Regions from separate parts of the Streptomyces sp. CA-294286 genome, predicted to be linked through region 1. Evidence: riboswitches for the same ligand, from Rfam matches in the RefSeq annotation. Region 1 holds a riboswitch; each other region holds the start of a gene.
The links. Region 1 has a riboswitch for cobalamin ahead of ACQPZG_RS11795 (ribonucleoside-diphosphate reductase subunit alpha). Riboswitches for the same ligand answer to the same signal wherever they lie in the genome.
Positions count from the first base shown of each region.

Region 1 (4,298 bases):
TCTTCTCCACCCGCCGCAACGGCCGCTCGCTGGGGCAGATCGCCCGCGACGAGATCGGCCCGGTCGGCGGCGCCGCCGCGCTGATCGCCGTCTTCGCCATCATGATCATCCTGCTCGCGGTGCTGGCCCTGGTCATCGTGAACGCGCTCGCCGAGTCCCCCTGGGGCGTCTTCTCGATCGGCATGACCATCCCGATCGCCCTCTTCATGGGCCTGTACCTGCGCATCCTGCGCCCCGGCCGGGTCAGCGAGGTCTCGCTCATCGGCGTCGCGCTGCTGCTGCTGGCGATCGTCGCGGGCGGCTGGGTCGCCGAGTCGTCGTGGGCGAGCACCTTCACCCTGGAACCGGGCACGCTGGTCATCTGGATGGTCGTCTACGGCTTCCTGGCGTCCGTCCTGCCCGTATGGCTGCTGCTCGCCCCGCGCGACTACCTGTCGACGTTCATGAAGATCGGCACCGTCACCCTGCTCGCCGTCGGCGTCCTCATCGCGCTGCCGAACCTCAAGATGGCCGGCATCACCGAGTTCGCCTCCAGCGGCACCGGTCCCGTCTTCGCCGGTTCGCTCTTCCCGTTCGTCTTCATCACCATCGCCTGCGGCGCGCTCTCCGGCTTCCACGCGCTGATCTCCTCGGGCACCACCCCGAAGATGATCCAGAAGGAGACGCAGATCCGGACGATCGGCTACGGCTCCATGCTGGTCGAGTCGTTCGTGGCGATCATGGCGCTGATCGCGGCCTGCATCATCGATCCCGGCCTGTACTTCGCCGTCAACTCCCCGATGGGCGTCGTGGGCGACACCGTCCAGGCGGCCTCCACCGCCGTCGGCAACCTCGGGTTCTCCATCACCCCCGAACAGTTGGCGCAAGCCGCCAAGGACGTCGAGGAACAGAGCCTGCTGCACCGCACCGGCGGCGCGCCGACGTTCGCACTGGGCATGGCGGAGATCTTCTCCGCGGCCTTCGGCGGGGCCGCGATGAAGGCCTTCTGGTACCACTTCGCGATCATGTTCGAGGCGCTGTTCATCCTGACGACGCTCGACGCGGGCACGCGCGTGGGCCGGTTCATGCTCCAGGACATGCTGGGCAACGTCTACAAGCCCTTCAAGAACGTCAGCTGGAAGCCCGGCGTCTGGATCGCCAGCGCCATCGTCGTCCTGGCCTGGGGCTACTTCCTGTGGGTCGGCGTGCACGACCCGCTCGGCGGCATCAACCAGCTCTTCCCCCTGTTCGGCATCGCCAACCAGCTGCTCGCCGCCGTCGCCCTCGCGGTCTGCACCACCCTGCTCATCAAGTCCGGCCGCCTCAAGTGGGCCTGGGTGACGGGCGTTCCGCTCCTGTGGGACGTCGCGGTCACCCTCACCGCAAGCTGGCAGAAGATCTTCTCCGCCGACCCGCGGGTGGGCTTCTTCACCCAGCGCGCCGAGTACCAGGACGCCCTCGACAAGGGACTCCCCTCGTTCAAACTGGCCAAGAACCGCGAGCAGATGGAGACCATCGTCACCAACTCCACCGTGGACGGCGTCCTGTCCGTCCTGTTCGCCGTCCTCATCGTGGTGGTCCTCTTCGAGTCCGGCCGCGCCTGCGTCAAGGCGATCCGCCACCCGGAGAGCATCAAGGTCAGCGAAACCCCGTACGTCGAGTCCACGTTCGTCGCCCCCGCCTCCCTCATCGCCACCAAGGAGGAGAAGGCCGAGCTCGCGGCGGCCGGCCTCGGCCCGGAGGGCGGCGCCCGCAGGACCGAGGAGCGGGTGTGAAGACCGCGGCGCTCCGCCACCGGCTCGCCCGGCTCCGCTGGTACGTACGGGAGCTGACCGGCGAAGCGGCGTACGACCACTACGTCGCCCACGCCCGGACCCACGACCCCCACGCACCCGTGATGACCCGCCGCGCCTTCGAGCGCAGCCGTACCGACGCCCGCGAGGGCGACCCCAGGCAGGGCTTCCGCTGCTGCTGAGCACAGTGCGCAAGCACCCGTGCGGCCCGGTGTTCCGCCCCTCGAAACGGGGTGGGGCGCCGGGCCGTCGCCGTTGCACACTGCCCCCATGACTGTGTGCACCGCGAAGGACCTCACCCTCAGGCCCGCCGAACCCCACGAGTACGACGAGGTCGGCGAGATCACCGCCCGCGCCTACCTCGACGACGGCCTCCTCGGCGGCGGTGAGCGGGACCCGTACCTGACCGTCCTGCGCGACGCCGCCTTCCGCGCCGCCCACGCGCAGCTCCTCGTGGCCGCCGACGCCGACGGCAAGCCCCTCGGCACAGTCACCTACGCACCCCAGGGCAGCCCCCTCCAGGACATCGCCGTCCCCGGCGAGGCCGAGTTCCGCATGCTCGCCGTCGCCCACCGGGGACGCGGCCGGGGCGCGGGCGAGGCCCTCGTACGCTCCTGCATCGCCCGAGCCCGAGCCGAGCAGGACGTCGTACGACTGGTGATGTCCACCCAGCCGACGATGCTCGGAGCACACCGCATCTACGAGCGGCTCGGCTTCCTGCGCACCCCGGAAAGGGACTGGGACCCCGTTCCCGGACTGACCCTGCTGACCTACGAGCGGCCCCTGTAGACCCCTTCAGGACCGCTTCCACCGGCGCCCTGCCCTGCCCCAAGGGCAACCCCCGGGCCCCGGCCGAAACGACACGCGACACTAGATGTGGGGGGTTCTCCAACGAGGACCCACCACATGTATGCTCGTGCTCGCTGTCGCCGCAGGGGAATCCGGTGCGAATCCGGAACTGTCCCGCAACGGTGTGTCATGTGCGCATTTGCGTACCGCCAAGTCCGACGACCTGCCGACAGCTCATCCGGCTCGACCGAACCGGATACCGATACGTCCGGGCCTCGCGGTTGGGCCGGTGGACGCCAGGCGGCGCGTGCCCTCGTTCCGGGGTGCCGTGTGCCCGCGCGCCCCCGCTCCCCCCTGCCGCAAGGCCCCGCGCCGAGCGAGGGAGAGCCCCCACGTGACCATCGCGCCAGTCGACCCGGCCAGCACCGAGGTACAGGACGCAGTTCAGGACGCCCCCGGGACCGCGCTGCTGCGCACCCTCACCGACCTGACCGCCGACCTTCCCGACACCGACCCCGGCCGGGTCGCCGCCGCCGCCCTGCGGGGCCGCAACGCGCGCTCGGACGCCGCCGAGCTGCGGGAGCTGGCCACCGAGGGCGCGGCGGGGCTCATCTCCGAGGACCCCGCGTACTCCCGCCTGGCCGCCCGCCTGCTCGCCCGCACGATCCGGGACGAGGCCGCCACGCAGGGCGTGGGCTGCTTCTCCGAGTCCGTCGCCGTCGGCCACCGCGAAGGGCTCATCGCGGACCGCACGGCCGACTTCGTGGCACGGCACGCGGCCACGCTGGACGAACTGATCGACCTCGACGGCGACGACCGCTTCGAGTACTTCGGCCTGCGCACGGTCTACAGCCGCTACCTGCTGCGCCACCCGATCACCCGCCAGGTCATCGAGACCCCGCAGCACTTCATGCTGCGCGTGGCCGCCGGCCTCGCCGCGGACGACAGCGACCGCGCGGTCGCCGAAGTCGCCTCCCTGTACCGCCTGATGAGCCGCCTGGACTACCTCCCGTCCTCGCCGACGCTCTTCAACTCCGGCACCCGCCACCCGCAGATGTCGTCCTGCTACCTCCTCGACTCCCCGCTGGACGAGCTGGACTCGATCTACGACCGCTACCACCAGGTCGCACGCCTCTCCAAGCACGCCGGCGGCATCGGTCTCTCGTACTCCCGCATCCGCGCCCGGGGCTCCCTGATCCGCGGCACCAACGGGCACTCCAACGGCATCGTGCCGTTCCTGAAGACCCTGGACGCCTCGGTCGCGGCCGTGAACCAGGGCGGCCGGCGCAAGGGCGCCGCGGCCGTCTACCTGGAGACCTGGCACGCGGACATCGAGGAGTTCCTGGAGCTCCGCGACAACACCGGCGAAGACGCCCGCCGCACCCACAACCTGAACCTCGCGCACTGGATCCCGGACGAGTTCATGCGCCGCGTGGACCAGGACGGCCAGTGGTCGCTGTTCTCCCCCTCCGACGTCCCCGAGCTGGTGGACCTGTGGGGCGCGGAGTTCGACGCGGCATACCGCAAGGCGGAGGCCGCGGGTCTCGCCAAGAAGTCCATGTCCGCCCGGGAGCTGTACGGCCGCATGATGCGCACCCTCGCGCAGACCGGCAACGGCTGGATGACCTTCAAGGACGCCTCCAACCGCACCGCCAACCAGACGGCGGAGCCCGGCCACACGGTCCACTCCTCCAACCTCTGCACGGAGATCCTCGAAGTCACCGACGACAGCGAGAC
Region 1 is NZ_CP192005.1:1,630,829-1,635,126, forward strand. It holds gene ACQPZG_RS11780 (carbon starvation CstA family protein) at 1-1,754, shown strand, start outside; gene ACQPZG_RS11785 (YbdD/YjiX family protein) at 1,751-1,954, shown strand; gene ACQPZG_RS11790 (GNAT family N-acetyltransferase) at 2,043-2,561, shown strand; cobalamin riboswitch at 2,683-2,806, shown strand; gene ACQPZG_RS11795 (ribonucleoside-diphosphate reductase subunit alpha) at 2,956-4,298, shown strand, end outside.

Region 2 (4,298 bases), 3.3 Mb from region 1:
TCGTGACCGCTCTCGTGTTCGACTTCACGAACGGTTTCCACGACACTGCCAACGCGATGGCCACCACCATCTCGACCGGCGCACTCAAGCCCAAGACGGCGGTGGCCATGTCCGCCGTGCTGAACCTCGTAGGTGCTTTCCTCTCCGTCGAAGTCGCCAAGACGATTTCCGGAGGGCTCATCAACGAGAGCGGCATCACGACGGAAGTGATCTTCGCAGCGCTCGTCGGCGCGATCCTGTGGAACCTGTTGACCTGGCTGATCGGCCTGCCGTCCAGTTCCTCCCACGCACTCTTCGGCGGCCTCATCGGTGCCACTCTGATGTCGGTCGGCGCCTCCGGCGTCAACGGCAGCGTCGTCATCACCAAGGTGCTGCTGCCCGCCATCGCCGCCCCGATCGTCGCGGGCATCGCCGCGTACCTCGCCACGAAGCTCACCTTCAAGCTGGCGAGCAGGACCGACGAGAAGGCCACCGCCAAGGGGTACCGGGCGGGCCAGATCGCCTCGGCCGGTCTCGTCTCGCTCGCGCACGGCACCAACGACGCGCAGAAGACGATGGGTGTCATCACCCTCGCCCTGGTCACCGGCAACGTCCTGGTCCCCGGCTCCAACCCGCCCATGTGGGTCATCGTCTCGGCCGGTGTGGCCATCGCGCTCGGCACCTACCTCGGCGGCTGGCGCATCATCCGCACCATGGGCAAGGGCCTCACCGACCTCCGGCCGCCGCAGGGCTTCGCCGCCCAGACCAGCGCCGCGACGGTCATCCTGGCCTCCTCGCACCTCGGTTTCTCCCTCTCCACCACCCAGGTCTGCTCCGGCTCCGTGATGGGCGCCGGCCTCGGCCCCAAGGGCGGCGTGGTCCGCTGGTCGACCGCGACCCGGATGTTCGTCGCCTGGGGCCTGACCCTCCCGGCCGCGGGTGCGATCGCCGCCGCCGCCGAGTTCCTCACCGGTCAGGGCACGTGGGGCGTCACCGCCGTCGCGATCCTGCTGGTCGTCGGGTCGGCCGTGATCTGGCTCCTGTCGCGCCGCAAGCCGGTCGACCACACCAACGTCACCGCCGACGACCTGGACGCTCCGGCCGGCGAGAACGCCGGCGTCGTCTCCGCGGCCGTCGCCTCGGTCTCCCCGCCCCCGGCGGGCGTGCTCCCGCACGAGGCCACGCACATGGTCACCGGTGACATAAAGGCCACCCTCCACTCCCCCACCGAGGCGTCCCGCCCGGCCGCCTCGGTCTAAGGAAGCGCACACATGAACATCGACTGGGCAGCTCTGGGCACCGTCTTCGGCGTCAGCCTCGTGGCCACCGTGGCTCTGGTGGGTCTGTTCACCCTCGGCATCGTCGGCCTCTCCAAGCAGACCGCGGCCGCCGCGTCCGGCGGTTCCGCGACCGTGGCCCGCACCGGCGCGTACGCCTGCTTCGCGCTGTGCGCGGCGGCCGTGGCGTACGGGATCTACCTGATCGTCGTCTGACACCCGTTCCTTCGAACCGCCCCGCGCCCCGTGCGCGGGGCGGTTCTGCGTGCGCCCCCGGGTTCTCGCCCGCCGCAGGTCAACCCCAGGTTGACGGGCGTTCGCGGGGCGTGGTGGACTGCCGGAGCCAATACGGCGGCATGGAGAGGAAGCCGGTGCGAATCCGGCGCGGTCCCGCCACTGTCACCGGGCGGCTCGCACGAGCCGTACGGAAGCCAGGAACTCCCAGCCGCTCGTCACGTCGAACCAGGGCGCGGACCCTGAGTGAGGACACACAGCCATGCCCGGCTGCGGAACCCGCAGTTCAGCCGCCCCCTGCCCGGTTTCCGGCACGGGAGGCGCCCCTGCCTTCGCCGACGCCCGCCTCTTCGCGTACGGCGCCGCCGCCGGGATGCTCGCGGACCTCCTGTTCGGTGATCCGCGCCGCGGGCACCCCGTCGCCGCCTTCGGCCGTGCCGCGGGCGCCGTGGAACGCGTGCTGTGGCACGACCACCGGGCGTGGGGCGCACTGCACACCCTGGTGTGCGCGGGCGGCGGCGCCGGTGCGGCGGCCGTCGCCGCACGGGCCGTACGACGCTCCCCCGCCGCTTCGGTCGCACTGACCGCCGCGGTGACGTGGTCCGTCGTCGGCGGCACGTCGCTGGGGCGCGAGGCGCGGGCGATCGGCGGGGCCCTCGCGGCGGGCGACCTGGAGACCGCGCGCGAGCGCCTGCCCCACCTGTGCGGGCGCGACCCGCACTCCCTGGACGGGCAGCAGATGGCGCGGGCGGTGGTCGAGTCCGTCGCCGAGAACACGTCGGACGCGGTGGTCGGCGCACTGGTGTGGGGCGCGCTCGGCGGCGTCCCCGGCCTGGTCGCGTTCCGGGCGGTGAACACGCTGGACGCGATGGTCGGGCACAAGTCGGCGCGATACCGCCGGTACGGCTGGGCCTCGGCCCGGCTCGACGACGTGGCCGGCTGGCCGGGCGCACGGCTGACGGCGGCGCTCGCGGTGCTCGCCGGGGACGACCCGCGGGGTGCCGTGCGGGCCTGGCGCGCCGATGCCGCGGCGCACCCGAGCCCCAACGCGGGCCCGGTCGAGGCGTCGTTCGCGGGGGCGCTGGGTGTGCGGCTGGGCGGGACGCTGTCGTACGCGGGCCGGGTCGAGCACCGGGCGGTGCTCAACGGCGCGGCCGGCCGCGCCGTCGCCGTACCGGACATCGAGCGTGCGGTGCGGCTGTCGCGTCGGGTGGGTGTGCTGGCGCTGGCCGCGTGCGCGGCCGGGCGGCTGGCGGTTTCGTACGTGCGGGCCGGACACGGGGACAAGGGGCACAGCGCATGAGCGGCGGCGGACTGCTGGTCGCGGGGACCACCTCGGACGCGGGCAAGAGCGTCGTCACGGCGGGGATCTGCCGGTGGCTGGTGCGGCAGGGCGTGAAGGTCGCCCCGTTCAAGGCGCAGAACATGTCGCTGAACTCGTTCGTCACGCGCGAGGGCGCGGAGATCGGGCGCGCGCAGGCCATGCAGGCGCAGGCGGCGCGGGTCGAGCCGACCGCGCTGATGAACCCCGTACTGCTGAAGCCGGGCAGCGACCGCTCCAGCCAGGTGGTGCTGCTGGGCAAGCCGGTGGGCGAGATGAGCGCGCGCGGCTTCTTCGGGACGGCGGGCGGCAGGAAGTACGGCGAGGGCGTGCAGGGCGGGCACCGGGAGGCGCTGCTCGGCACGGTGACCGAGTGCCTGGCCGAGCTGAGGAGCCAGTACGACGCGGTGATCTGCGAGGGCGCGGGCAGCCCGGCGGAGATCAACCTCCGGCGCACCGACATCGTGAACATGGGCATCGCCCGCGCCGCAGACTTTCCCGTGGTGGTGGTCGGGGACATCGACCGGGGCGGCGTCTTCGCGTCGTTCTTCGGCACGACGGCCCTGCTGGCCGAGGAGGACCAGCGGCTGATCGCCGGCTACCTGGTGAACAAGTTCCGGGGCGACGTGTCGTTGCTGGAGCCGGGCCTGCGGATGCTGGAGGACCTCACCGGGCGCCGGACCTACGGCGTGCTCCCGTACGCACACGGGCTCGGCATCGACGAGGAGGACGGACTGCGGGTCTCGATGCGCGGTGCGGTGCGGGAGTCCGTGGTCGCGCCCCCGGTCGGCGAGGACGTGCTGCGGGTCGCGGTGTGCGCGGTGCCGCTGATGTCGAACTTCACCGATGTCGACGCGCTGGCGGCCGAGCCGGGCGTGGTGGTGCGGTTCGTGGACCGGCCGGAGGAACTGGCCGACGCGGACCTGGTGGTCGTGCCGGGGACCCGGGGCACGGTGCGCGCGCTGGAGTGGCTGCGGGAGCGGGGACTGGCGGACGCGCTGCGGCGGCGGGTGGCCGAGGGACGGCCGGTACTGGGGATCTGCGGGGGCTTCCAGGTCCTCGGCGAGCGCATCGAGGACGAGGTGGAGTCCCGGGCGGGAGTGGTGGACGGGCTGGGCCTGCTCCCGGTGCGGGTGCGGTTCGCGCGGGAGAAGACCCTGGCGCGGCCGGTGGGCGAGGCGCTGGGCGAGCCCGTGGCGGGCTACGAGATCCATCACGGGGTCGCCGAGGTCCTGGGCGGGGAAGCATTTCTGGACGGCTGCCGGGTCGGCTCGGTGTGGGGCACGCACTGGCACGGGTCGCTGGAGAGCGACGCGTTCCGGCGTGCCTTCCTGCGCGAGGTCGCCGCGGCGGCGGGGCGGCGGTTCGTGCCGGCGCCGGACACGAGTTTCGAGGCGCTGCGGGAGGAACAGCTCGACACCCTCGGGGACTTGATCGAGGAGCACGCGGACACGGACGGGCTGTGGCGGCTGATCGAGTCGGGTGCC
Region 2 is NZ_CP192005.1:4,979,291-4,983,588, reverse strand. It holds gene ACQPZG_RS26700 (anion permease) at 1-1,238, shown strand, start outside; gene ACQPZG_RS26695 (hypothetical protein) at 1,251-1,472, shown strand; cobalamin riboswitch at 1,570-1,717, shown strand; gene ACQPZG_RS26690 (cobalamin biosynthesis protein) at 1,753-2,793, shown strand; gene ACQPZG_RS26685 (cobyric acid synthase) at 2,790-4,298, shown strand, end outside.
Region 2: another riboswitch for cobalamin. It lies ahead of ACQPZG_RS26690 (cobalamin biosynthesis protein); the one in region 1 lies ahead of ACQPZG_RS11795 (ribonucleoside-diphosphate reductase subunit alpha).

Region 3 (4,298 bases), 4.1 Mb from region 1:
GGTCGTCGATGGCGGCGATGATCTCGCCGAACTCCGCGTAGCACATGTGCGTGTGGATCTGTGTGGACGCCCGCACGCCACTGGTGGCCAGCCGGAACGAGTCGGTGGCCCACGCGAGGTAGGCCGCACGGTCCACCGCCCGCAACGGCAAGGTCTCGCGCAGTGCGGGCTCGTCCACCTGGATGACCGAGCTCCCCGCCGCCTCCAGGTCCGCCACCTCGTCCCGCAGCGCGAGTGCGACCTGCCGGGCGGTCTCTCCCCGCGGCTGGTCGTCCCGTACGAAGGACCAGGCCAGCATGGTGACGGGGCCGGTCAGCATGCCCTTGACCGGCCTGTCGGTGAGGGACTGGGCGTACGAGGTCCACGGCACGGTCATCGGCGCGGGCCGGGAGACGTCCCCGGCCAGGATCGGGGGCCGGACGTAACGGGTGCCGTACGACTGGACCCAGCCGTGCCGGGTGGCGAGGTAGCCGTCGAGGCGTTCGGCGAAGTACTGGACCATGTCGTTGCGTTCGGGCTCGCCATGCACCAGGACGTCGAGGCCCGCCTTCTCCTGGAAGGAGATCACCTCGCGGATCTCGGCGGCGATCCGGGCGTCGTACGTCTCGGCGTCGATCCTTCCCGTCCGCAGCGCGGCGCGTGCGGAGCGCAGTTCGTCGGTCTGCGGGAAGGAGCCGATGGTGGTCGTCGGCAGCTTCGGCAGTCCCAGCGCGGCCTGCTGGAGAGGCGCGCGTGCGGCGTACGGCAGGTCACGGTGCGCGTCGGCCGCGGTCACGGCGGCGGTCCGGGCGCGGACCGCGGGGTCACGGGCGAGGGCGGAGGCGGTGCGGGCGCGCAACGCCGCCCGGTTGGCGTCGAGCCGCGCTTCGATGGTGTCGGTCCCCTCGCGCAGGGCGCGGGCCAGGGCGACGACCTCGTCGGTCTTCTGCCGGGCGAACGCGAGCCACCCGGAGACCTCCGGCGCGAGGTCCTGCTCGTCTCCCGCGTCGAGCGGCACGTGCAGCAGCGAGCACGAAGGGGCGACGTCGACCCGGTCGGCGAGGCCCAGGAGGGTGGCCAGGGTGGCGAGCGACCGGGAGAGGTCGTTGATCCACACGTTGCGTCCGTCGACGACGCCGGCGACGAGCCGTTTGCCGGGCAGTCCGCCGACGGCGGCCAGTGCGTCGAGGTTGGCCGCCGCGGGTCCGGTGAAGTCCAGCGCCAGCCCTTCGACGGGGCTCTGCGCGAGGACGGGCAGCGCGTCGCCGAGCCGGTCGAAGTACGAGGCGACGAGCAGCCGCGGCCGGTCGGCGAGAGCGCCGAGGTCGCGGTAGACGCGGGCGACGGCGTTCAGCACGGCCGGCGGCTGGTCCTGTACGAGGGCGGGCTCGTCGAGCTGCACCCAGCTCGCCCCGGCGGCGCGGAGATCGGCGAGGATCTCGGCGTACACGGGCAGCAGCCGGTCGACGAGGGTCAGCGGATCGAAGCCGTTGTCGATGCCCGGGGCGGGTTTGGCGAGCAGCAGGAAGGTGACCGGCCCGACGAGCACGGGCCGGACCTCGCCGACGCCGAGCGAGAGGGCTTCGCGCACCTCTTCGACCAGCCGGGACGAGTCGGCGGCGAAGACCGAACCGGGGCCCAACTCGGGCACCAGGTAGTGGTAGTTGGTGTCGAACCACTTGGTCATTTCGAGCGGGGCGGCCTCCGCGGTGCCGCGGGCCATGGCGAAGTACCCGTCGAGCGGGTCGTCGGCGCAGGCGCGGCGGTGCCGCCCGGGGATCGCCCCGAGCGTGACGGCGGTGTCCAGCACGTGGTCGTACAACGAGAAGTCGCCGACCGGGACTTCGTCGATTCCGGCTGCCGCCAGCTCCCGCCAGACGTCCCGGCGCAGGTTCGCGGCGACGGCCCGCAGTTCGTCGGCGCCGGAGCGGCCCGCCCAGTAGGCCTCGGTGGCCTTCTTGAGTTCACGTCGGGGGCCTTGCCTGGGGTAGCCGTGCAGGGTGGCCCGGAGGGGCTGCGGCACGGTGGGGGTGGGGGTGGGGGTGGGGGTGGGGGTGGCGTCGGGGTCTGCCACGGAACTCTCCTTCGCGAGTCGCGGGTGATCCCGGGCGACGCGTGCGAGGAGGCCGGAGCAGGCGCGGAGGCCACGGAGCAGCGCGTACGACTGGTGTGCGCGCGAACGTCCGCCTGCTTCCCACCGGCCCTCCCACGAGGCCGCCGAGATCGCCGTACGCACGGATGGGCGCACGGGCAGTGGCAGGTCTTCGGACTCGCGGGCACGCCGGGGCCTGTTGCCTCCCGGACACCTACCGGCCGCCGCTTCCCGGGCCCCTTCGTACTGGCCCAGTGCGTATGACGGCTTTCGTTCCCACTCACCGCTGCGGGGCAGTCCCGGATTTCCACCGGGTTCCCTCTTGCGACGCTTCCGCCTGGCGGACGGAGCGAACCAGCTGCGACGCCACCCTAACCCCTCGTGCGTGCGGTTCACCCCCTTGGTGGACAACCGCTCGTCGGCGTACGGCAGTTCCTCCCCGCGCTACCGACGGTAGGCCCGCCCTCCGCCATCCGGCCTACCCCGACCGGGCGAATTGTCCTCCCGTCGGGCCGCACCGCCGCCCGGCCGGGGCACCTGTGCCCCATGTCCGCCGCACTCCGCCCCCGACTCCGTCGAAGGACGAGCCCGTGGCGTGCGCTCGTCGCGCTGCTGGCGTGCGCCGCCGTGCTCGCGCTGCCGTCGGGGGGCGGCGCGGGCGGTTCCGCCGACGCGGAGGCCGTGAGCGGGTCGTCCTCGTCCGGCGTGTCGGAGCAGGTCGGAGCACTCGGATCCGCGGGTTCCTCCGGGGCGGCGGGGTTCCCCGGGACGGCCGGGCTCCACGGGGCCGCCGGGCTTCCCGGTGCGGCCGGTGAGGGCGAAGCGGTGCCGGACGGGTCCGTCGACACCGAACTCCGGCCGCAGGCGGGCAGTGCTCGTCGTCCCACGGTGGTTCCGTCCTGGCCGCGGCACCGTCCGCCCGCCGTCGTCGTCGGGGTCCGCCCGGTGCACCTCCCGCGGACCGGGGCGCCCGCCGGTACCGCACCGGCCCGGGGCCCCGCCCCGTACGTCGTGCGCTGCGCGGTCCTGCGCTGCTGAAGGGCCCCGTACCGGCGCGCCCGTGTCCGCCGGTGCACCGCGTCCGCCTGCCCGCCCCGGTGCGCGCAGGGCCTTTCCGTACCGCGAAGGATGTTCCCACCATGCCCATCGACCCCTTCCTCGCCCTGAACGCGATGATCCGCGCCGAAGCCGCCCGCTCCGCGGAGCCGGTCCCGCGCGGGAAGCCGCGCGAGGCCGCCCGCCCCGCCCCGGACTCCGACCGGCGGGAGCGCGCCGTGACCCGCTCCCGCGGCGGTGACCGGGAGACGCACCGGCCCGGCCCCGACGACGGTCACCGCGGGAGCTGAGCCACGGCGGGAGGGCCGGACGCGCCGTCACGGCCCGCCCGGCCCTCCCGCTCGCCTCACCGCGCGAGCCGCGGCACGGCCGCCGGGCCGCTCACAGCGGTCGGTGCATGACGTGCAGTGCGACGTACCCCTGTACCGGGTGGTGGAAGGCCTCCGGAACGGTGCCGACGATGCGGAACCCGAGGCGTTCGTAGAGGCGTACGGCATGGGTGTTGGTCGCGGCGACGGCGTTGAACTGCATCGCGCGGAATTTCTTGTCGCGCGCCCAGTCGAGGGTGTGTTCGACGAGGGCACGGCCGACGCCGCGGCCGCCGTGCCGGGGGTCGACCATGTAGCTGGCGCTGGCGACGTGGGCGCCGTTCCCGTGCTGGTTGTTGTTCATCTTGGCGGTGCCGAGGACCGTGCCGGTCGCTTCGTCGACGGCGACGACCGTGCGGTTCGGCGCGTTGAGCATCCACCAGCCGCGCCCCGCGTCCCGGTCGAGGTCGGTGGGGAAGGTGAAGGTGTCCCCGGCCGCGGTGATCTTGTGGAAGAAGGGCCAGATCGCGGCCCAGTCGTCGGCGGTGGCTTCTCTGATCAGCATCAGGACATGGTGCGGTCCGGCACCCGCCTGCCGCCAGGCGTTTTTTCTTCGCCCGTCGTGCGGTCATCGGGAAACGACCTTGAGACACCGACAGGCACTGTGAGACAGTAGCGTCTCAACAACGTCACCTCTGTCTCGAATGGAAGCGCCATGTCCTCCCCCGCCGCCCGGCCCGACGCCGGGTCCACCGCCCCGCACGCGGAATCCCGGCCGGATCCCGGGCGGCTCGGCTCCGGTCTCGATCCGCGACGGTGGGTCGTGCTGGCGATCCTCTCGGGCAGCCTGCTGCTGATCGCGA
Region 3 is NZ_CP192005.1:5,759,434-5,763,731, reverse strand. It holds gene metE (5-methyltetrahydropteroyltriglutamate--homocysteine S-methyltransferase) at 1-2,002, opposite strand, end outside; cobalamin riboswitch at 2,218-2,446, opposite strand; gene ACQPZG_RS30195 (hypothetical protein) at 2,618-3,109, shown strand; gene ACQPZG_RS30190 (hypothetical protein) at 3,211-3,417, shown strand; gene ACQPZG_RS30185 (N-acetyltransferase family protein) at 3,509-4,000, opposite strand; gene ACQPZG_RS30180 (MFS transporter) at 4,151-4,298, shown strand, end outside.
Region 3: another riboswitch for cobalamin. It lies ahead of metE (5-methyltetrahydropteroyltriglutamate--homocysteine S-methyltransferase); the one in region 1 lies ahead of ACQPZG_RS11795 (ribonucleoside-diphosphate reductase subunit alpha).